Regions from separate parts of the Phascolarctobacterium succinatutens genome, predicted to be linked through region 3. Evidence: riboswitches for the same ligand, from Rfam matches in the RefSeq annotation. Region 3 holds a riboswitch; each other region holds the start of a gene.

Region 1 (7,561 bases), 130 kb from region 3:
ACAGTTGCATTTTGTTTGAATACGATAATCATGATAAAATCTCTCCTTTAATCTAATCTACAATGCTACAATACTACTCCCAGATCAGGAGTTATTACAAACCCTTACGCTTTTTTATATTGCTAAGGGATAATGCCTTGACTTACATATCTCTGCCAACAATTCTGGCAATACCCTTCAGCTCGCCCATCAATCTGGCGAAGCGTTCAGGTCTTAAGGACTGTGCGCCGTCGCAAAGCGCTGCTTCCGGATTGTTGTGTACTTCAATCAACAGTCCGTCGGCACCTACTGCAACCGCAGCCTTTGCCAAAGGCTCTACCATCCACCACAGGCCTGCCGCATGACTCGGGTCAACTACTACCGGCAGATGGCTGAGCTTTTTCACAGCGGGGATTGCGCTTACATCCAATGTATTGCGCGTATATGTTTCAAAAGTGCGGATACCGCGTTCGCAAAGGATAACGTTCTCGTTGCCCTCGCTCATGATATATTCCGCTGCCATCAGCCATTCCTCAATTGTTGCTGCCAAACCACGTTTCAAAAGAATCGGTTTATTGGTTTTGCCCAATTCCTTCAGCAGTTCAAAGTTCTGCATGTTGCGGGCGCCGACCTGAATCAAATCTACATCTTCTACAAAACGCTCAATCATATACGGTGACATGATTTCTGTTACAATCGGCAGGCCTGTTTCTTTTTTTGCACCTTTTAAATATTCCAGGCCAACCTCCTTCAAGCCTTGGAAGGAATACGGCGATGTGCGGGGCTTGAAGGCGCCACCGCGAAGCATTGAGGCGCCGCCAAGCTTAATGGACTTGGCAATGTCCGTAACCTGCTCCTGCGTTTCTACGGAGCACGGACCTGCGATAACCTGAATCTTGCGTCCACCGATTTCAACACCGCCGACATTAATCACGGAATCCTGCGGATGGAACATGCGGTTAGCTCGCTTGAACGGCTCCTGCACACGCATTACCTTGTCTACCGCATCATCAATACGCAGCATATTGATATCAAGTGTGCTCGTATCGCCGATGATACCGAAAATGGTCATGTTGACACCATTAATTTCGTTAATTTGGAAGCCCTTGCTTTCCAAATTGCTGCGCATTTTCGCTTTATTTTCCTCCGGCGCTCCCGGCTTGAATACTATTACCATAAATTGTCTCCCCTTTGTTCTGACGCCCTTGTCATTTAATTTACCATACTGCTATAAGCTACCATGCTACAAAAAAAGCAGGCTCCCGTAAAAGAGCCTGCTGTAAAAGTCAAATCTTAATTGCAAGCACTGCGCTCGCAAATACTATTTATAGTCTCCAATACGATGATTACTGCTATATGATTTTTCCCATGCAAAATAACCGGTGCTAAAATAATAGTTAAATACCGGTGCGTAATAAAAACCATATTCAATTGCAGTGTTCATCATTTTAGATTCCATCATTTTCACCTGCAACAACTTCAGCATTTCCTTATGCTTCAAAATTTATCGCCATAATCAGCGATTGAGATTATTTTACTCCTCCTGCTCCGCAAACGTCAAGGAAAAAGCTAAATTTTATTTATTTTTTATCTTATCGCACTATTATTGTAAACTAGGTTACAGTAATAGTGCTATTTTTAAAGCATTAACACAAAATTTTACTGCTGATTTATAAGACAGCAATATTTTAAAGTTTACTTATAAATTCTGCCACCCGCTCCACAGCAGCATCAGCGCTCCTACAAGCACCACCGCCAATGCCAGCTTACGGAACAGATGCTGATTCAGGCGATAGAAAAATTTTTCTCCCAACCAGATAGCCAAAAGCATCACCGGTATAGTGTACAGCAACCAACTCCAATCAATGGTACCGCTGACATTACCGTAAAAATAATTCACCAACACCGTCAAAAAGCCGCTTAATCCAAAGAACCAGATCATGTTAGCCCGCATAACATCCTTCGGCAACTTTTCGTTAATAAAATACAAAACCAGCGGCGGTCCGCTGACACTGGTAGATGCGCCGAAAAAACCGCTCAAAATTCCTGCAGCAAAACGTCCGCAGGGTTTATTTTTAATCGGCAGCGTAAACTGCAGGCTAAGCAAAACCGTGGCGACCACAAGCACCGCTCCCAAAAACACCTCCAACTGTGCCGCAGGCAGCACCTTCAGCACCCAGCTTCCGGGAAGCATACCAACAACACTTCCCAAGGTCGTCAGGATAACCGTTGCTTTATCATAGCCTTCACGCACCCTGTACATAGTAATTGCCCGCAGAACCAAATTCAACAGCAACACAAAAATAACCGCCGCTTTAACCGACATCACCAAAGTAAGCACAGGCATGGCCACCAAAGCAAAGCCAAAGCCGGAAACAGTAGAAAAAAACGACGCTGCAAAAATAATACCTATTGTCAAAATAATCGCAGTATAATCCATTAGCTTCTCCCATACAGATTAGATATTATAAATTTAATTGTAACAAGTACAGGAAACGCCGTCAAATTAAATATCATATTAAGCAAAAAATCCGTGCAAACCAACGTCAAGCTTCTGTTTACACGGATTTTCAATTTCAGCTTTCTTCTAAAACACAGGGATTAGTCAACGCGCCTACAGCATCCGCACGACAGCGGTTGCAATGCTGCATCTGCGGCATCCACTGCCTGCAAACATTACGCAGCTGCATAATTTCTTCAGCTGCAGGCTCCGCAAGATGTGCAAAGCCAGTTCCCTCCACTGGCAGCATCGGTAAAATATTCTGCAGCTTCGCTCCCAGCAAAGCCATACGTCTGGCAATCGCCGGAATTTCCTGGATATTCACGCCGGAGATTGCTACCGTATTTATCTTCACCTTCACGCCATATTCGCCAAGCAGCTGCAATCCTTCTATCTGTCTTTCTAGCAGCAGCGCAGCAGCCTCTTCGCCGACATATTTTTTGCCGTCATCATTGATAAAGCTGTAAATATGCGCGCCGGTGTTGCTGGTAATCGCATTCACCGTCACCGTAACATAATCAACACCTAAAGCTGCTATCTCCTTGGCATACTTCGGCAGATAAAGGCCATTAGTCGAAAGGCAGAAGAAAACATCCTTATCAACCTCACGAATCATGCTCAGCGTTCTGCTGACCGTTGCCCAATTGGCCAGCGCATCGCCGGGGCCGGCAATGCCTGCTACCGTCAGCTTCGGCACCTTGTCCTTCATCTGCAGATACCAATCGACTGCATCCTCCGGTACCATAACCCTTGCCACGACGCCGGGACGGCTTTCATTTACACAACTGTATTTGCGCAGACAATAATTACACTGCATATTGCATTTAGGTGCCACAGGCAGATGAATACGGGCGTAATCGCTACATTTAGCTGTAAAACAGGGATGTGTTTCAAGCTCACTCATGATTTACCTCACCAATACTTTCACGCAAGCCGGCATATCGGCCATCTGTTTTATATTGCTGCTGCAAGGCACTGTTAACAATCTGCTCAATGAGCAAGGCAGCACCACGCGCTCCGACCAGCGTATTATCGGTAAAGCACAGCCGGTCAAAGGCAGGATAAGCACAGCGCACTAACGGCACCTGATATTTTTCAGCCAAATTCTTTAAAAATGAAGAACCGCAAAACAATACAGGCTTGTGCTTTGCTGCAGCCTCTGCCATTTTATCCAAGCTAAATTCCGCAGTGTCCTCTGCAATAACAACGTGCATGCCCAGTTCTTCGGCAAAAAAGCTCTGTAAGCCCGCTAAATGTGCCTTGTCCGTAGCCAAAGCCACCGGCATCTGATACAAATTCACCAGATAATCGGCACTGCGATAAACGAGCTTTTCAGCCGCAGCCTCCAGCTCAGACAATTCTTCAGCAAAATCAACCTTCAACGCTGCGCCTAATTGACGCAAAAACTTCTGCATGCCTGCCACACCATAGGGATAAGCGCATTTGATATACGGCACGCCAAGTTTTTCCTGCATCTTTTGTGCCAACAGCTCACCATAGCCAAAGCAGATATTCAGCTCTGCCTGCGGCATTGCTGCAATATCGCGCAAGCTGCAATCCTGCAGTGCGCAGTTAACTCTAACCTTGGAACCCAAAAATTTCTTCAGCTCGGCTAAATCATTATCCGCATAAGGATCATCGTTCATTATGCCAAAAATATTTATCGTGGCAGCTTCTTTTTTCTCCGCATGTTGGAGCAAGGGCAACAACGCTAAATAAGCTGTTTCGACACCGCTGTCAATATTCCCTGCATATCCCGGCGCTTTTACATGCAATAATTTCTGCGAACCTTCGGTAGTAGCCAAAATACCGTCCACATCATCGCCAATCATATTCGGCACGCAGCCGCTGACTACAAATACCGCACCGCAATGCGCAAAAATACGCTCTGTCTCCTGCAAGGTTTTACGCAAAACCTTCTCACCGCCATTAACAACATCCTCATCATAAATAACATCAGAGGCCTGACGTACATCATAAGGCTTGCCGGCATATCGGAAAGTCAGGCTGCCCCACTGACAGCCGACAACGGAATGCTGCAGGATTAAGGCATCCTTAATACCGGCAAGAGCACGCACAGCACCAAATAAAGCACAGCTACTTAATGGTTTCATTATTTTCTCTGCCTCCATACTCTGCTATACAGTTCGCGTGATGCTTTACTGTCTTTATCAGCTTCGCGCATCGGATAAAATACCGGGTCATAGGCCAGTTTGCTCAGCAAAAGATTGCTGCCTGTTCGCTGCGGTTGTTGCAGCATCTGCCAAACCTCTTCCATAATATCCACAAAGCCCTGATAAGACCACACCGAGCGGTCAAACAAATTATAAAGCACGGGAACATCCAAAGCAGCATAGCGCGGATGACCGTTGCAGATAACAAAATCACAGCTCTGCGCAGCCTCACGCAAGGCATCCTCCGAAGGCTCTAGTAAAATTTCCACATCACAGCCATACTCAGCCTTAGCAAGCTCTATCCTGTCCTTAAATCTCTGCATCATTGCATCATCCAGACCTGTTTCTGCCTGGTAGGAAGGATTCATGATAATACATATTTTCGTAATCGGCAGACCATAATCCTGCTGATAAACGCGCAGCGCATCCGGCAAATAGGCAATACCATGCGCAATCAGGCAAAACTTATACTTGGCAAAGTCTGCACCCAGCTCCTGATAACGGGTGGCAACCCGTTCATATTCTTCCTGCAGCACGCGTTCAACAGCATTCTCGCAACCAAGCATTTTGCCAATCTGTCTGTACAAATCACTGATTCCTTCAATACCATGCCACTCCTGCATATCGGCAACATGCAGAAACGGCGTACCAAAGCGCTGCTCCATTGCCAGCGCCCATTTTTTGCGACGTACTATATTCAGCGCTGCCCGCGGAGCCTTTTTGATTGTCTGCAAATCAGCGGCAGGCAGATAAGCATTGACGGTAATCCCCATTTTCTGCAGCATCTCACTCATGCCTTGCAACTTATCCTCACCGTTATAGCCCCAGGCAAAGGTTTCGATATTTACGCTCCGCGGCTGTACTCTTTGAGGCTCCATCACCTGCTCAACTAAAGCGTCCATCACCTCTACATAACCGCAGCCCGGATAGACAGCACTAGAAGAAAACTTTTGCTTCTGCTTTTGGCAAGCCTTTTCACGCAAAACCTTGCGGCCATTGCTCTTGTCCATATGCGAAAAAACCTGCGACGTAATCGGCACGAGCTTCGCTTTAAACTGCGGCTGCAGGCTGCAGGCCAGGCCTGCCAAATCATCATTAATAATATCCGATACTACGGAAGGCAACAGAAAAATAATCTCCGGCTTTTGCTCACGCTCCACCTTTTGCAGTAAAGCCGTAAGCTTTTTCTCACCGCCGAAAATTACATCATTGTTGCGCAAATCCGCACATTCCAGCTCATAAACCGGGCTTTGGCCGCTACGCACATGACAACGATAATGAAAGCCGCAGCCGCGCGGACTGTATAAGACAACGGCGGCATTTTTGATTTCGCTGATGCAGGCAAGATTTCCCGACACCTTGCCATTGACAGCATAACGATGCAGATAACTTGAAGGGTTCATGCCAAAAAGCATGTTATCCTGATAATATTGGTTCATACTCATCAACTCCAATATATGACTTACTTATTTTCAGCAGGCAAGAAATTAACATTGCTCAAACATAACATAGGAAATTTATCTTACACGTTTTTCCCGGCAAGAAAAAACGCCTTCCTGCAAAATTACAGAAAGACGCACTTATTCCTCTAGCAGTCTCCTGTCGCTCGCAGTACACTCCCGTTAACTTCTTCAGGCAATTCTTCTGGCTCAGTTTCCTCGCAAGTCTTGCCTTCCCGGTTTCCCAGTGACATAATTAAGGCTTGCTCCACTTTACAGCTGCGTGACAGCGCAGGCTTCGCACCTGCTTACTTATTAAGTCTTTCGACACCTGATAGTTCTAGCATTTTTGTTTTTAATGTTATATTTATTACATTTTATTTGTCAGAATTATAGCACATCTCTGATTTTCTGTCAATAAAACAGACAATTACTGGAAATCAAAAACACCGGAAAGTCCAAAGTAAAAACTTTGAAGCTTCCGGCGTTCCATGCTTCCAAATATTTATCTAATCGTGATTTGTATAATCTGGATTAGATTAACTACTTTAATTGCCCCTGCTCTATATGCAAAACTTTGTCGCAAAGCTATTCCTCTAAAGATCTACAAAGCACTAGAAATATTTTATGACTTCTCTTACACCTACACCAGCTCATCCAAGCCAACTAACTTTATTCCCTGTTCTGCCGCATAAGCAACCGCCTGCTCTGTATAACCGGCTTTGGAAAAGAAATAATAATATAAACTCTTATCCTGCGCTACTTTTTTTGCTAAGAAATGCTTAAGATCCTTTACATCCACCGGTCTGTGCTTATATTTACACTCACCCAAAAGTATTTGCGTTTGCCTGTAATCAACTGCCATAATATCTATTTCATCAGTCTTGTTCCACCAACGGCCAATCTTCGTAAAATAAAATGGCAAGTCATGTCTTCTATTCTGCTTACGCAAATATTGCTGGCAAACATCTTCAAATACATACGATGTAAAACGCTCTAGCTCAGGCTTGACAACATATTGATAAATCCCTCCTGCATCGCCTGATTCCAGCTCAGATAAATTCGGGAACACAAAGGCATACCAAAAACCGAAGAAATTGTCGGTAACCTTATATAAGCCTCTCTGTGTATTAGCCTGCTCTTTAATATTGGCATCCACAGAAAACTCCCTACACATAATTCCCAATTCCAAAAGATTTTTCAAATATACGCTCAGCTTGCTTTTATCAATCTGCGTTTTTTGATGAATATCATTTAATTGTGTATTGCCTAAAGCCACAGCTTCAATCACTGCATTATAAACGCTTGTCTCACGCAGCTCCTGACGCATAAGAAACTCCACTTCGCTGTAAAGCACACTGCCTCTGCTTAAAATACTGCGTACAATATTTTCACCCAAAGAGTACTTATCGGAAAACTGCTTTAAGTAATGCGGAATGCCGCCCAAAATTGCATAAGCAGTAATTTTG
Region 2 (7,561 bases), 820 kb from region 3:
CAGCGAAGCGCCGGAGGAAATGCCCAGAATATATGGGTCAGCCAAGGGGTTCTTTACTACAGCCTGCATGATAACGCCGCAGACAGAAAGACCCATACCGACTAAGGCAGCCAGTACCAGACGCGGCAGGCGCAGCAGCCAGACAATATCATGCACCGGTCCCTGTCCTGCGGTTTCAATTGCCAGTCCGCTTGTAAACTGGGTTACTACCCCCTCATAAATCTGTACTAATGACAGCTTTACCGTACCTATGCTGAGAGCCCATAAAAAAGCAAGCACCAAAAGCACTGCTAAAAGAAGCATGATCAAAGCAACGCTAATTTCTCTTGAACGATTTCTCATACTTAACTCCTTTTACCAGAATCACTTAATTCTGGATAAAGCCCATTTTTTATCAGCCGTATTCCCTGGATTGTTTTTATAGCAGACGTATACATACAATCAAAAGGTAACAAGCATATGCGATTTTTTTTAACAGCTTTTAAGGAGCTGTATTCAGGCTGCTGAAATATATTCCTGATAATATCCTTCTGGGAATCGCTAAAATATACCACAAAAATCACATCAGGGTTTTCTTCAATAAGACCTTCAACCCCTACTCTTTTTTCTTTGACAGGCATACATCCGCCTAATGACCTGACCATATCGCCAACCAGCCAGCCTTCGTCATAATTCATAAAGGCACCTCGACCGCTAACCTCTATAACCATAACCCTCTGCGGAGATTGTCCTTTGACACTTTCTTGGGTACGCTTTAATTCATCTTGAATTTCACGAATCAACCTATCGGTTTTCGGTTCTACACGAAATATTTTTCCCATATCAGCCAGAAATTGCAGCTCATCCTTTATAGTTCCGTAATTCAATATATGATTCGAAGTAGCTACTACATAAGTTTTGATTCCTCTGGCATTCCACCATTGGGTTGGTCTTCTGAGAATAGACGTAAATGTGGATTTCCAGCCCAAAATTAAATCTGGATTAGCTGACAATACTGTCTCTGTATTAAGGGAATGTACTGTTTTTTTCTTTATCTTTGCCATTTCTTCCGGGTATTCTTGCAACAGTCTTTTATAACTCCTGCTACTGGGCGATACAGAGGTTTCTACAATTGAATCACCTAATCCTAAAGCCAACAGAGTTTCCATTGTGTTTAATTCATCTACAACAACGCGCTGTGGCCTATGAGTAAACGTCATTTGAATTTTATTCCTGTTCGAATCATAGGTATCTATAGTAACAGGAGTATATTTACCAATATCTGCACTATTGCCGCCAGCATTAGGTATATATTCCTCGCCATTTACAAAAAACGCGCCTATAAATATTGTTCCCAGTATCGCTGCTAAAAAAAATAAATTTTTCATTTTTATATCCTAAAAGATGCAAAAACAAGCCAAGGATGAAAACCTCAGCTTGTTTTGCATAATCAATTGCTAAAAATTAGAATTTGTACTTAACGCCAAGCATGAAGGAACGACCGGGTTGCGGCCAAGAACCAATACCGTTATAGTAGGTATAAGTATTTTCCCAAGCCTGATTTGTCAGGTTGCTTACTGTACCATAGAGAATCCAATTTTTCTTAAATTCGTAGTTAGCAGCCAAGTCAAGCACGAAGAATCTGTTGCTTGTAAATGCTTCAGTGTTTAAGCCTGTATAGTAGTTACCAAACAGGGAAACGCTCAGTTTGTCATTGTCATAGGTCAAATCTGCAGTATAAATATTCTGCGGACGCAGTTTGTTGATTGCAGTATTGACGTTACCATTTGTCCATGTCAAATCCGGATCAAATTGCATACCATCTTTTGCTTTCCATTCGTCACATGCATGAGAATAGTTCAAATTCAGTCCCAAATGCTCATTAAATTTTTGAGAAATAGTGAAGTTAAAGGATTTTTTATCTTCCTTAGCATTTACATATTTCATTTTGAAATCTTTAACATCCTTATCCCAGACACTAAATCTTGCAATAGCGTTGCTCATTTTGGTGTAATCGTAATGCATGGAAACAGAGGTTTTGTCAGAGAAATCCTTTCTTACGCCAACTGTCCAAACATCACCTTTTTCATCTTCCAGTCCAGCAGGAGCACTACCATTAGTTCTATCATAGTCAGAAACACGCAAAGGTCTGTATACTTTAGTATAGCCCAAATACATGCTTGCTGTATCATCAAAGGCATACTGTGTATTTAAGGTCGGAGTAATGGTAGTTGTAGATTCAGCAGAATTCCACTTTGTACCATCTCTGTCAGTTCGTGAAAAATCACTGTAATAAGAATATCTTACAGACGGTGTAATATCCCAATGATCATTGATGTGAATTTTATCCTGAATATAGCCCAAAACGCTGTCTCTTTCAACTACAGATTTCTGATTTGTTCTGGTAGAGAAGCCTAAGTATTTGGATTTATCATAAGTCCAGGTTGTCAGCAAATCATGAATGCCGACAGATTTTGCAAGCTGGAGCTGAACGCCGTCATTTTTCAGCTCATTGTAATAAGATCTATAGTTTCTTCCTACGTAATTAGTTTTTACCCATTCATCCCATTCCTTAGTAAACGGCAACGGTGCTTTCAGGTCTCCGTCACCACCACCGAAAGATCCCCAATATCTTTCATTTTGTTTGTAATATCTGATAAAGCTTTCCATACCATTTTCCTTATTGAAGGAATAGGTTACATCATAGTTATTCTTGTTGTATGCGTTATATGCACCAGTCCACATAAGCCATAAGTTTCTGTAACCAGGATTATTAATATTGCCATAACGGTCGTTGTGATAATATTGTTTAATTCTTTCCCACTCGGTAGGAGTCAAATATTTATAATAAGGTGCTGTAAACGGATAATCATCGTCACCCTGCAAATGACTGTAAGCTACAGTCAATCTGTGCGTATCATCAAAATCATAGTCAACACGTGCGTTGATAGAATCTTCTTTATAAGCGGTTTGTGCCCATGTATGATTTACACCGGTTAAGCCATCTTTGTAATGAGAGTTACCGCCGGTTTCACGGCGTCCAGACATGAATACCTTTAACTTTCCGTCATCGCTACCACCGGACACAGACATTCCATAGTTACGTTTATTCCAAGAACCAGCAGAATAATCTATAGAACCGGTTGTTTTCTGTCCACCTTTTTTAGTAATGATATTGATAACACCACCTGTAGCATCTGCACCATAAATAGAAGCACCAGGTCCTTTAATTACTTCGATTTTATCGATATTATCCATGCTGGTAATCTGGTTAATATCTACCATTGCCTTAGAACTGGAAGCAGAATTGCCTGCAACTGTACCACCAGCTGTGTTATCCAGACGACGTCCGTCAATCAATACTACTACTCTGGCATCACCATTAATGCTTACAATAGTATGGGTTTGGGTATTACCATATTCGGCGCCTCTATAGCCGCCAGGAGATTGTATCTGTACACCGGGAATAGTTTTTAAAGCATCACCTAATTGCTGATAATGACGTTTCTCTAAAGTTTGGCTGGTAATTACATTAACGTCACCACCAGTACGATAGTAAGATTGCTCAGTATCTCAAACTTCGCAGGTAAAAATCCCCTGCACCCCTTGAAAGTCCAGGCTTTGTAAACAGAAAAATAGCATGAGTCTTGCCAGTTTGGTATAATTATGTTGGCTCAAAAACATACCAAGCACCGGAGGCTCATGCTATGAAAAGTATATCACAAACCACCCAGCAGATGGAATCCATCTCGAAGAAAACTTCGGCGTTCTTCCGTCGTTATCATGTCGGCCAGATTCTGCGCGCGGCCAACGCTTGCAAGCTCAAAGGATTTTCCTCCATTCTCGTTTTCCTCGTGCTCGTAAGCATCATCTTCGAGAACCGCTCGCTCTATATGCAGCGCCGACTTCACGAGGATTCGCTGCCGTTCGGCAAGGACACGGCTTACCGCTTCTTGAACTCCTGCCACACGAACTGGCGCAAGTTCACGCTGCTTCTTGCGGCGCGGATCATCAACGAAACCATCAAGCCGCTGACGGATGCCGGCCGGCGTTGTGCCATCGTCGTCGACGATTCGCTCTTCAGCCGCTCGCGTTCCAAGCGCGTGGAACTCTTGGCGAACGTCTACGACCATGTGAGCCGCCGCTATACGAAGGGCTTCCGCCTGCTCGTCCTCGGCTGGACGGACGGGAACACGTTCCTGCCACTCACGTTCTGCCTTCTTTCAACCTCGAAGGAAAAGAACCGGCTCAATGAGGCCAGCGCATCCGTCGATGCAAGAAGCAACGGCGGAAAGCAGCGCAAGCTCGCGCAGATGGAAGCGCCAGCCGTCGTCCTCAATTTGTTGCAGGAGGTCAAGGCGACAGGAATCCCCGCGCAGTACGTCCTCTTCGACACATGGTTCTGCTCGCCGTCGTCGCTGAAAGCCATCCATGACCTCGGCTATGACGTCACCGCTATGGCAAAGAAGAGCAAGAAGGTGCGCTACCCCTGCGAAGGGAAGATCTCGAACGTCAAGGCCATCTACAAGGAACACAAGAAACGCCGCGGACGCTCGCGTTACCTCCTGTCCGTCGATGCTGTCGCGACGAAACAGGGAGAATCCCTCGTGCCTGTGCGATTGGTCTTCGTGCGGAACCGCAACAAGCGGAAGGATTATCTCGTCCTCGTCACGACAGACCTCTCGCTTTCGGAGGAAGAAGTCATCCAGCTCTACGGGAAGCGCTGGGGCATCGAGGTGTTCTTCAAAGCGTGCAAGTCCTACCTGCGGCTCGGCAAGGATTGTCGTTCCGTCTCCTACGATGCGATGACGGCGCATGTCGCCGTCGTCTGCACACGATATATGCTCCTGGCTGTCGAGGAACGTGAGAACACGGATGGGCGAAGCCTCGGCGAGCTCTTCTATCTGGGGCTTGATGAGCTTCCGGACTTGAAGTACATGGAAGCGCTTCGCCTCGTGTTGCAGGAGTTTGCGGAGCAGCTTCGGGCAGAATATCCGTCAGAAGTCTTGCTGGTCGAATCGCTCTTGGAACGATTCCTGAACGATCTGCCCGCTCTTTGGATGAGTCGTCTGCGTGCACAGAAGTGTGCGTGAATGGCTTTCGACATTCAGTTCAAGCTGATTTATCAAGGCATACGGGATGTTTTCCGTGTGCGAAGTTTGAGTCAGTATTAATATCACCAAATTGATTTCTGACAGCATCAGCCTCAACAATTAAACCATCCAAAGTATAATTATCCAAGGTTTTGTCAACAGTAGTTGCTGCACTTGCGCTTGCACACAGGCCCATTACCATCATCATAGCAGCCGCAGCTGTATATCTTCTCTTCATGTTACTCATACACTTCTTTCTGTAAAATTTGAGTTTCTTGCAAACTCAACGCCTAATACTCATAAAAAAACATTATCAGAACCGCGCACCGTTAATATACGTAAACGTATAGGTCTGCGCCGTTACCCAGTTACTGACACTATCATCAGCAAACGGGCCAAAATTAAGATTCAGCTTGCGTGAAGCTTTAGCTGGAATCTTGCATATCGGGAACTTTACCGGTCTACCAAGAAATTGCTTACGCTCGCCATTTTTATCTGTGTAGGTAACACGCATAATAAAGTCGTTCAGCTTAGTGATAGCTACGTCATTACGCTTGTTGACAAAAGTGCCTGTTACACACAGTTCGCCGCCGTTAACCCATACTTTGGAAGTTGTCCAATCCAAAATCATTTTGTCACTCGATACCTCCGCACCGGCAAGTGCTGGACACATCAGGGCCAAAATTAAGGTCAGCAGCATAAATATCCTTTTCATAGCTCCTCCTTTCTCTCGTAATTCTTGAGCATACTGGGAAAAAATTTATTTTCATAAAAGCATCTGACCAAGCTATCCTTGTTCCGCTTGTCAGATGTTAATATGCAAGAATAATAAATACACTTCATACAAATATTGCAGTCAAAATAAAAGCGCCTTGCCGTACTGTGACAGCAAGACGCACTTATCCCTGGGAAAGCGCAATCCTGTACATCGCAGGTTGTTTGAAAGGCCCTATATCAGGCAGTTCTTCTGGCTCTGCTTCACTGCCAGCCTTGTCTTCCCGGTTTCCCAGTGACTATATAAGGCCAGCTCCACATTACAGCTGCGGGACAGCACAGGTTTTGCACCTGTTTACCTATTAAGTATAAATACACCTGATACGCTTTTATTCTCTTTTTCTCTCGTTAGGTTCTTAAATTTCTATCTGTTATACGCTATTGTATATTCAGCTCTTCGTAATTTAAGATACTGACAGATAAAAATTAGCAAATTATTAATTATGTATATTTGTTTTTTTACTATTTTGAGTTTACTTTAATTACAAAACAGTTTACAGTTAGTATTATAGCACGTTATTCACAAAAACGTCAAGAAAAAAGTGTACAAAGAGCTCTCTCTGTACACAAATAAAGGACTCCGTAATTTTAAAACGAAGTCCCTAATGTTCAAAGCATTATTATATTGTGATTACACGTCAACTAACCTACAACTATATTCTTGCTCTGACGTAATATAGCTCGCCAGCTATCATACAGCTATAAAAATTTTTTATATATTTAATTTTCCAGCATCAAAAAACGCTGCAAAGCCTGCTCCACAATTTTATTTAAGGAAATATTGTTCTGTAATGCGCAAATCGCCGCCTGCCTTACGGCCGACGGCGCTTGCTTCTTTCCCTTATTTTTAGTTCTTTCCCTTATTTTTCCAAAAAATCTTTCCCTTATTTTGGAGGTTATCAAAGCCGGCTTATCTGTTTTTCTGGCGCCGGCCCTTAGCAAAATAATATATACAGGGGCGATTTTCTAATATATTTTCTCTTTACCCCGTACTGCCAACTGTTTACTAACCACTAAACACTATTCACTGATAACTATTAATCACTAATCACTTCTCCGCGCGGTTGATAGCGCAGATGATGCCACGCAGCGCTGCCACGTTGATGTTGGAGTGAATGCCTACACCGAAGATATGGCCATTGTTTTTCTGCTTCAGCTCAATGTAGCAAATACCCTTCGCATCAGAACCCTTGGAAATTGCATGCTCATGATAGTTGACGAATTCGTAGCCATTAATTCCGACACCGTTGAGTGCCTGGAAGAAGGCATCGATAGGACCGTTACCTACACCAACTACACTCTTTTTTTCGCCAGCAACCGAAATTTCACCTTCAAAACGGCTGTGGATGCTGCCGTCAGCTTCATTAAGCTCGGTGAAACGATGACGCAGCAGCTGATATTTGCCGGCAAAGTCGATGTATTCCTTGCGGAAGAGCTGCACAATCTGCTCGCTGGAAAGCTCGTCGCCGTATTCGTCAGCAGCAGCCTTCACGATATTGCCAAATTCAGGATGCATTTCCTTAGGCAGATTGTAGCCGACGGTATGCTGCAGCACGAAGGCAGCGCCGCCCTTACCGGACTGGCTGTTAATGCGGATAACAGGCTCGTATTCACGATGGATATCCGCCGGGTTAATCGGCAGATACGGTACCTCCCAATATTCTGTACCGCTGTTTTTCATGTATTCATAACCCTTGCGGATAGCATCCTGATGC
Region 3 (7,561 bases):
AGCCGTGCGGAAGCGCTGGGGATTGCAGCCAACTTTGGTGAAACGATGGATATCCATATCCACCTGCCGGAGGGCGCTGTGCCCAAAGACGGACCGTCTGCCGGCGTAACAATGGTTACTGCCATGGTATCGGCGCTGACAGGTAAAAAGGTTAAAGGCAAGCTGGCGATGACCGGCGAAATTTCCCTGTCCGGCAAGGTATGGCCTGTCGGCGGTATTAAGGAAAAAATGCTGGCGGCTTATCGCTATGGCGTAAAGACAGTACTGCTGCCGAAGCGCAATATGCAGGATCTGGACGAGCTGCCGGAAAATATTCGTAAGGAAATGCAGTTTATACCTGTTGAGCATCTTGATGATGTTTTGAAGCTGGCATTGGAGGATAAAAATGAGTAAAGATAATTGGGATATTATCCGTGCTAAATATGTGGCCTCTGCAGTACGTGCAGACCAATATCCGCAGCCTGCTCTTATTGAGGCTGCCTTTATCGGCCGCAGTAATGTCGGTAAATCGTCGCTTATCAATTCACTCTGCCGCCGCAACGGCCTGGCACGCGTAAGCTCTACTCCGGGAAAAACGCAGACCATCAACTTTTATGAGCTGGAGGCTAAGCGCGTAGTTGAGGGTGAGGATGAAAGGGCATCCTTTTATCTGGTAGATTTACCCGGCTACGGCTTTGCTAAAACAAACCATAATAATAAGGACCAATGGTCCGGGTTTATCAGCAAATATTTATCCGGCAGTGAAAACCTCGGTGTTGTCTGCCAGCTGATTGATATCCGCCATAAGCCTATGGACAGCGATATGGAATGCTTTAACTGGCTGCGCAGCTGCGGCCTGAAGGTACAGGTTGTACTGACAAAATCCGACAAGCTTTCTAAAAATGCGGCCATGTCCCAAAAGGCACTCTTCAAGCGTGAAATGGGCCTGAAGGAGCATGAGATTATCACTTATTCCTCCTCACAGCATACAATGCGCGGCGAGCTGATTGAGCGCATCATGAATGCTTTATCCGCTAACGGTGTAGAGCAGGAGTAAAAGCTATGTTTTTAAACCGCTTATTGCTTTTTATCATGGCGCTTTGCCTGGGAAGCCTGCTGGTACGCATGCATCTGCCGATACCGTTTTTGCTGGGCGGCCTGCTGACTGCTTTGCTTTGTAAAACTCTGACACATCGCAGCGACGTAAGCTGGCCTAAGCAATGGCGTGAATATGCATTGATGGTTGCAGGCTACGGTATCGGTTCTACCTTTACAGCCGACACTTGGAATAACTTTCTGGCTGAGCTGGTTGGTGTAGCGGAAGCAACGATAGTTATTTTGGCTGCCAGTATTGCCTTGGCCTTTGTTACGGCAAAGCTGGCGCGGGAAAACCTCAAAAGCTGCATTATGGGTATGCTTCCCGGCGGCATGACGCTGACGATGTTGCTTTGCGAGGACGACAAGGAGGTCAATCCTAATGTTGTCATGGTAATGCAGATTCTGCGTCTGCTGGGTGTAGTTATTACTGTGCCGTTTCTTGTAATCTGGCTGCTGAACGCGCAGGTGACGGGCAGCAGCGTAGCATTGCCCAATCATGGCGGAGTGCATTGGCTTGTTGTAGTGCCATTGTCTATATTGGGCAGCTTTATAGCAACAAAAATACATATGCCGACGCCGAAACTGTTAGGACCGATTTTGGCGACGGCTGCATTTTCCGTCTTTGACGGCGGTGTGCAGCCTGTGCCTTTTTGGCTCATGGCGGCGGCGCAGGCCAGCATCGGTCTGTTCATGGGTATGCAGCTTGATGCGGACCGCATCGTAAAAACAGAAAAAATGGTGCCCTATATTCTTATCGGTACGGCGATACTCATTGTTGTGAGTATCGGTATGGCTAATGTGCTTTCCGCACGCTACAGTTTTTCGCTGGTAACGGCGTTTCTGGCGATGGCGCCGGGAGGTATAGCCGAAATGTCTTTAGCCGGTATGAGTATGGGTGAGAATGTTTCGATTATCCTGACCTATCAGCTGGTGCGTGTGCTGGTGATAAATATCTTTATCCCGCCGCTGCTGGCATGGTGGTTTAAGGCTAAGCAGGCATAATTTTAGAGGATTGCAGAAAAATTTTTCATGATTTAAGAAAAATTTTTCTTGCAGTCCTCTTTGCTTTTGTATGTAAAATCCTTGTAAAATAGCATGATGCAAGGCTTTGAAGCATTATAAACATCTATCGGGACATAAAAAGTCCATAGTGGACAAAAACGTCATAAGGTGTTATACTTAATGCATGTTAAGGCAAGACCTTAAAATAAAGCAGAAGGGATGATATAAAAATGACTTTTGAAAAATTTGTTGAAACTCTGTGCAACTTTAAATGGTATATGATTCACTGATCTCGGGAGGTGAGAATAATGCTGGAAAAATTTGTCAAAGCTTTATATGAAATGAATTTCTACTATATCCATTAACAGGTGGTATAAAAATGAAGATTGCTAAATCGTAAGAACGCTTGCAGCTGAGCTGTAGGCGTTTTTTATTGCCTTAAAGCCAGTTGCGGCTGATATAATAGATTTTTTATTGTATTATATGTAAATTACTCAAACTTCGCACACGGAAAACATCCCGTATGCCTTGATAAATCAGCTTGAACTGAATGTCGAAAGCCATTCACGCACACTTCTGTGCACGCAGACGACTCATCCAAAGAGCGGGCAGATCGTTCAGGAATCGTTCCAAGAGCGATTCGACCAGCAAGACTTCTGACGGATATTCTGCCCGAAGCTGCTCCGCAAACTCCTGCAACACGAGGCGAAGCGCTTCCATGTACTTCAAGTCCGGAAGCTCATCAAGCCCCAGATAGAAGAGCTCGCCGAGGCTTCGCCCATCCGTGTTCTCACGTTCCTCGACAGCCAGGAGCATATATCGTGTGCAGACGACGGCGACATGCGCCGTCATCGCATCGTAGGAGACGGAACGACAATCCTTGCCGAGCCGCAGGTAGGACTTGCACGCTTTGAAGAACACCTCGATGCCCCAGCGCTTCCCGTAGAGCTGGATGACTTCTTCCTCCGAAAGCGAGAGGTCTGTCGTGACGAGGACGAGATAATCCTTCCGCTTGTTGCGGTTCCGCACGAAGACCAATCGCACAGGCACGAGGGATTCTCCCTGTTTCGTCGCGACAGCATCGACGGACAGGAGGTAACGCGAGCGTCCGCGGCGTTTCTTGTGTTCCTTGTAGATGGCCTTGACGTTCGAGATCTTCCCTTCGCAGAGGTAGCGCACCTTCTTGCTCTTCTTTGCCATAGCGGTGACGTCATAGCCGAGGTCATGGATGGCTTTCAGCGACGACGGCGAGCAGAACCATGTGTCGAAGAGGACGTACTGCGCGGGGATTCCTGTCGCCTTGACCTCCTGCAACAAATTGAGGACGACGGCTGGCGCTTCCATCTGCGCGAGCTTGCGCTGCTTTCCGCCGTTGCTCCTGGCATCGACGGACGCGTCGGCCTCGTTGAGACGATTCTTTCCCTTCGATGTCGAAAGGAGGCAGAACGTGAGCGGCAGGAAGGTGTTCCCATCCGTCCAGCCAAGGACGAGCAGGCGGAAGCCCTTCGTATAACGGTGGCTCACATGGTCGTAGACGTTCGCCAAGAGTTCCACGCGCTTGGAGCGCGAGCGGCTGAAGAGCGAATCGTCGACGATGATAGCGCAACGACGTCCGGCGTCTGTCAACGGTTTGATGGTTTCGTTGATGATCCGCGCCGCAAGGAGCAGCGTGAACCTGCGCCAGTTCGTGTGACAGGAGTTCAAGAAGCGGTAGGCCGTGTCCTTGCCAAACGGCAGGGATTCCTCGTGAAGCCGGCGTTGCATGTAAAGCGAGCGGTTCTCGAAGATGATGCTGACGAGCACAAGGAACACCAGAATAGCGGAAAAGCCCTTGAGTTTGCATGCGTTGGCAGACCGCAAAATCTGGCCGATGCGATATTGGTGGAAGAACAGCGAAGTTTTCTTCGAAATGGATTCCATCTGATGGGTGGTTTGTGGTATAATTTGCATAGCATGAACCTCCGCTTTAGTATGTTTTGTTTCACATCTTAATTACTCAAACTTCGCACACGGAAAACATCCCGTATGCCTTGATAAATCAGCTTGAACTGAATGTCGAAAGCCATTCACGCACACTTCTGTGCACGCAGACGACTCATCCAAAGAGCGGGCAGATCGTTCAGGAATCGTTCCAAGAGCGATTCGACCAGCAAGACTTCTGACGGATATTCTGCCCGAAGCTGCTCCGCAAACTCCTGCAACACGAGGCGAAGCGCTTCCATGTACTTCAAGTCCGGAAGCTCATCAAGCCCCAGATAGAAGAGCTCGCCGAGGCTTCGCCCATCCGTGTTCTCACGTTCCTCGACAGCCAGGAGCATATATCGTGTGCAGACGACGGCGACATGCGCCGTCATCGCATCGTAGGAGACGGAACGACAATCCTTGCCGAGCCGCAGGTAGGACTTGCACGCTTTGAAGAACACCTCGATGCCCCAGCGCTTCCCGTAGAGCTGGATGACTTCTTCCTCCGAAAGCGAGAGGTCTGTCGTGACGAGGACGAGATAATCCTTCCGCTTGTTGCGGTTCCGCACGAAGACCAATCGCACAGGCACGAGGGATTCTCCCTGTTTCGTCGCGACAGCATCGACGGACAGGAGGTAACGCGAGCGTCCGCGGCGTTTCTTGTGTTCCTTGTAGATGGCCTTGACGTTCGAGATCTTCCCTTCGCAGGGGTAGCGCACCTTCTTGCTCTTCTTTGCCATAGCGGTGACGTCATAGCCGAGGTCATGGATGGCTTTCAGCGACGACGGCGAGCAGAACCATGTGTCGAAGAGGACGTACTGCGCGGGGATTCCTGTCGCCTTGACCTCCTGCAACAAATTGAGGACGACGGCTGGCGCTTCCATCTGCGCGAGCTTGCGCTGCTTTCCGCCGTTGCTTCTTGCATCGACGGATGCGCTGGCCTCATTGAGCCGGTTCTTTTCCTTCGAGGTTGAAAGAAGGCAGAACGTGAGTGGCAGGAACGTGTTCCCGTCCGTCCAGCCGAGGACGAGCAAGCGGAAGCCCTTCGTATAGCGGCGGCTCACATGGTCGTAGACGTTCGCCAAGAGTTCCACGCGCTTGGAACGCGAGCGGCTGAAGAGCGAATCGTCGACGACGATGGCACAACGCCGGCCGGCATCCGTCAGCGGCTTGATGGTTTCGTTGATGATCCGCGCCGCAAGAAGCAGCGTGAACTTGCGCCAGTTCGTGTGGCAGGAGTTCAAGAAGCGGTAAGCCGTGTCCTTGCCGAACGGCAGCGAATCCTCGTGAAGTCGGCGCTGCATATAGAGCGAGCGGTTCTCGAAGATGATGCTTACGAGCACGAGGAAAACGAGAATGGAGGAAAATCCTTTGAGCTTGCAAGCGTTGGCCGCGCGCAGAATCTGGCCGACATGATAACGACGGAAGAACGCCGAAGTTTTCTTCGAGATGGATTCCATCTGCTGGGTGGTTTGTGATATACTTTTCATAGCATGAGCCTCCGGTGCTTGGTATGTTTTTGAGCCAACATAATTATACCAAACTGGCAAGACTCATGCTATTTTTCTGTTTACAAAGCCTGGACTTTCAAGGGGTGCAGGGGATTTTTACCTGCGAAGTTTGAGTAAATTAAACACAAAGAACAGTTAATCAGAAATGGATGCAGCTACACATAAGACTGATATATACATAGAATGAAAACACAAAAATAAAAATCAATGAAAAAGGTTGACAAGATAAATAGTAACTGCTATAATTAAGTCAACAAGTTGATATTGATATTACAGGTGCGAATGCTCAATAGAGAAGCCGGTGAAAGTCCGGCACGGTCCCGCCGCTGTGACGTGGAGCGTGTTTTGTTTATACCACTGGAGGGGTCCTCTGGGAAGGTGAAACACGTGAAGAAGCGAAGCCAGAAGAACTGCCTGTAAGATGCATCGTCGTTTGACCTGCGAGAGACGGGGAGAGATGTCGTAGAGCTGTAGTATAGGCTTGTGCGCCTAGTAGCTTTTGATATTTCACCGTTTTTCAAAAGTCCTGCCCATATTGGGTAAAGGATTCTTTTTGAGAAACGGTTTTCTGTTTCTTATGCCATTGAAGGTCATGTGATGGCTGTGACCTTTTGGAGAGTGGCCGGGCCATCGATGTTATCTGTCATACTTGTCCGCGATACTGGACATATCGTGTTTTTCAAATCCCATTCTCAAATTTTTCTTTTAGCTGAGAACATTTCCTTTCTCCTCTCAAGTACGACAGCGTAGGGGTGCGCTGTCGTGCTGACAATCCAGCCATCACAAATGTGGTGGCTTTATTTTTTGCTGTTTAAAGGGAGGTTATTGATATGAAAGAATTATATTTGGCAGGCAAAATTGCTGAACTGCTAGCAGCCTTTGAAGGTATGAAAGGCGTTGAAGAAGTTGTTGCCGGACGTGCTAAAGCCAGCGGTGAGCTGGAAGTAAAGTGCGTACGTGTGCAATATAACCCCAAAAAGACAGATATCTGCGAGCTTTTGAAAAAATACTTTAATGAAGGTGTAAATCCCTATATCATCGCAGAAGATCCTTTGGAACAGGCTGCTGTTATTTACAAGGCTGCCGAAGATGTTCCGCAGATTGAATACTATGCCCGTTTTATGCAGAACCGCGGCGCAGAGCCGGGTGCTGCTTTAGGCAACATGATTCTTAATGATACTATGCCTGAAGAAAACGAGCTGCGCAGAGTCCAGATTAATTACGGACGTCTGCAGGAGTTCCTGGCAGATTAAACTGCCTGTTATTTTGTTATATACGGCCTGGACAACCGTGACCGTGTATATAAATGCTGTTTGCTTCTTAAAATCTATCCAAGCAAGGATGCGGCACATGTCCCCTGATGACCGGGTGAGAGCGGTCGGATAGCAGCTGCATCAGCAGACGAGATTGGCTGGAGGTGATATGCGTTTCAGCTTGGTGCTGTGAGCTTTTTCACAGTAATGATTAAATTATTAAAGGAGGATTATTTGAATGGCTGATGAACAACAAAAAACTGCAGCAGTCGTTGATGGCGAAAGACCGTTGACAGACAAAGAACTGGAAGCCATGTTGCGTAAGTCAGAGAAAGTAACCGAATTCCCGGAGGTAACTTTTGATGAATTTACCGAACCCACCTGGGATGAATGGGTGGAGGCATGTAATGCACTGTTGAAGGGCAAACCCTTTGACAAGATCATGTATACCAAAAACTACGAGGGCATTACCTTTGACCCGATTTATACTCGTAAAGGCACTGATGCAATTCTGCCGACCAACGATTATCCCGGTATGGGCGATTTCCTGCGTGGCGCAACTGTTAACGGTTATGTACACGAGCCTTGGGGCATTGCACAAGCTTGCGATGAAACCCTGCCGGCTGAAAACAACGAGCTGCTGAAGGAAGAAATTTCCAAGGGCTCCACTGTTTACAATATCAAACTGGATACTGCAACCAAAAACGGCGTAGACGTTAAAGATGCAGAAAAACCCGGCGATATTGGCGTGAACGT

The links. Region 3 has a riboswitch for cobalamin ahead of M5E81_RS01685 (conserved domain protein). Riboswitches for the same ligand answer to the same signal wherever they lie in the genome.
Region 1: another riboswitch for cobalamin. It lies ahead of M5E81_RS02215 (nitrogenase component 1); the one in region 3 lies ahead of M5E81_RS01685 (conserved domain protein).
Region 2: another riboswitch for cobalamin. It lies ahead of M5E81_RS08960 (hypothetical protein); the one in region 3 lies ahead of M5E81_RS01685 (conserved domain protein).

What each region holds. Positions count from the first base shown of each region.
Region 1 covers NZ_CP097284.1:463,796-471,356, reverse strand. The annotation lists gene aroF (3-deoxy-7-phosphoheptulonate synthase) at 1-32, opposite strand, end outside; gene aroF (3-deoxy-7-phosphoheptulonate synthase) at 143-1,156, opposite strand; gene M5E81_RS02230 (sulfite exporter TauE/SafE family protein) at 1,679-2,419, opposite strand; gene M5E81_RS02225 (radical SAM protein) at 2,556-3,383, opposite strand; gene M5E81_RS02220 (nitrogenase component 1) at 3,376-4,593, opposite strand; gene M5E81_RS02215 (nitrogenase component 1) at 4,593-6,092, opposite strand; cobalamin riboswitch at 6,271-6,440, opposite strand; gene M5E81_RS02210 (ATP-binding protein) at 6,736-7,561, opposite strand, start outside.
Region 2 covers NZ_CP097284.1:1,863,184-1,870,744, forward strand. The annotation lists gene M5E81_RS08935 (FecCD family ABC transporter permease) at 1-303, opposite strand, end outside; gene M5E81_RS08940 (ABC transporter substrate-binding protein) at 345-1,367, opposite strand; gene M5E81_RS08945 (TonB-dependent receptor domain-containing protein) at 1,444-3,072, opposite strand; partial or broken gene M5E81_RS11325 (TonB-dependent receptor plug domain-containing protein) at 3,172-3,516, opposite strand; gene M5E81_RS08950 (IS4 family transposase) at 3,687-5,072, shown strand; gene M5E81_RS08955 (hypothetical protein) at 5,092-5,319, opposite strand; gene M5E81_RS08960 (hypothetical protein) at 5,386-5,787, opposite strand; cobalamin riboswitch at 6,013-6,183, opposite strand; gene leuA (2-isopropylmalate synthase) at 6,895-7,561, opposite strand, start outside.
Region 3 covers NZ_CP097284.1:336,605-344,165, forward strand. The annotation lists gene lon (endopeptidase La) at 1-393, shown strand, start outside; gene yihA (ribosome biogenesis GTP-binding protein YihA/YsxC) at 386-1,036, shown strand; gene M5E81_RS01670 (AbrB family transcriptional regulator) at 1,042-2,079, shown strand; gene M5E81_RS01675 (IS4 family transposase) at 2,644-4,029, opposite strand; gene M5E81_RS01680 (IS4 family transposase) at 4,146-5,531, opposite strand; cobalamin riboswitch at 5,810-5,984, shown strand; gene M5E81_RS01685 (conserved domain protein) at 6,383-6,805, shown strand; gene M5E81_RS01690 (acyl-CoA mutase large subunit family protein) at 7,044-7,561, shown strand, end outside.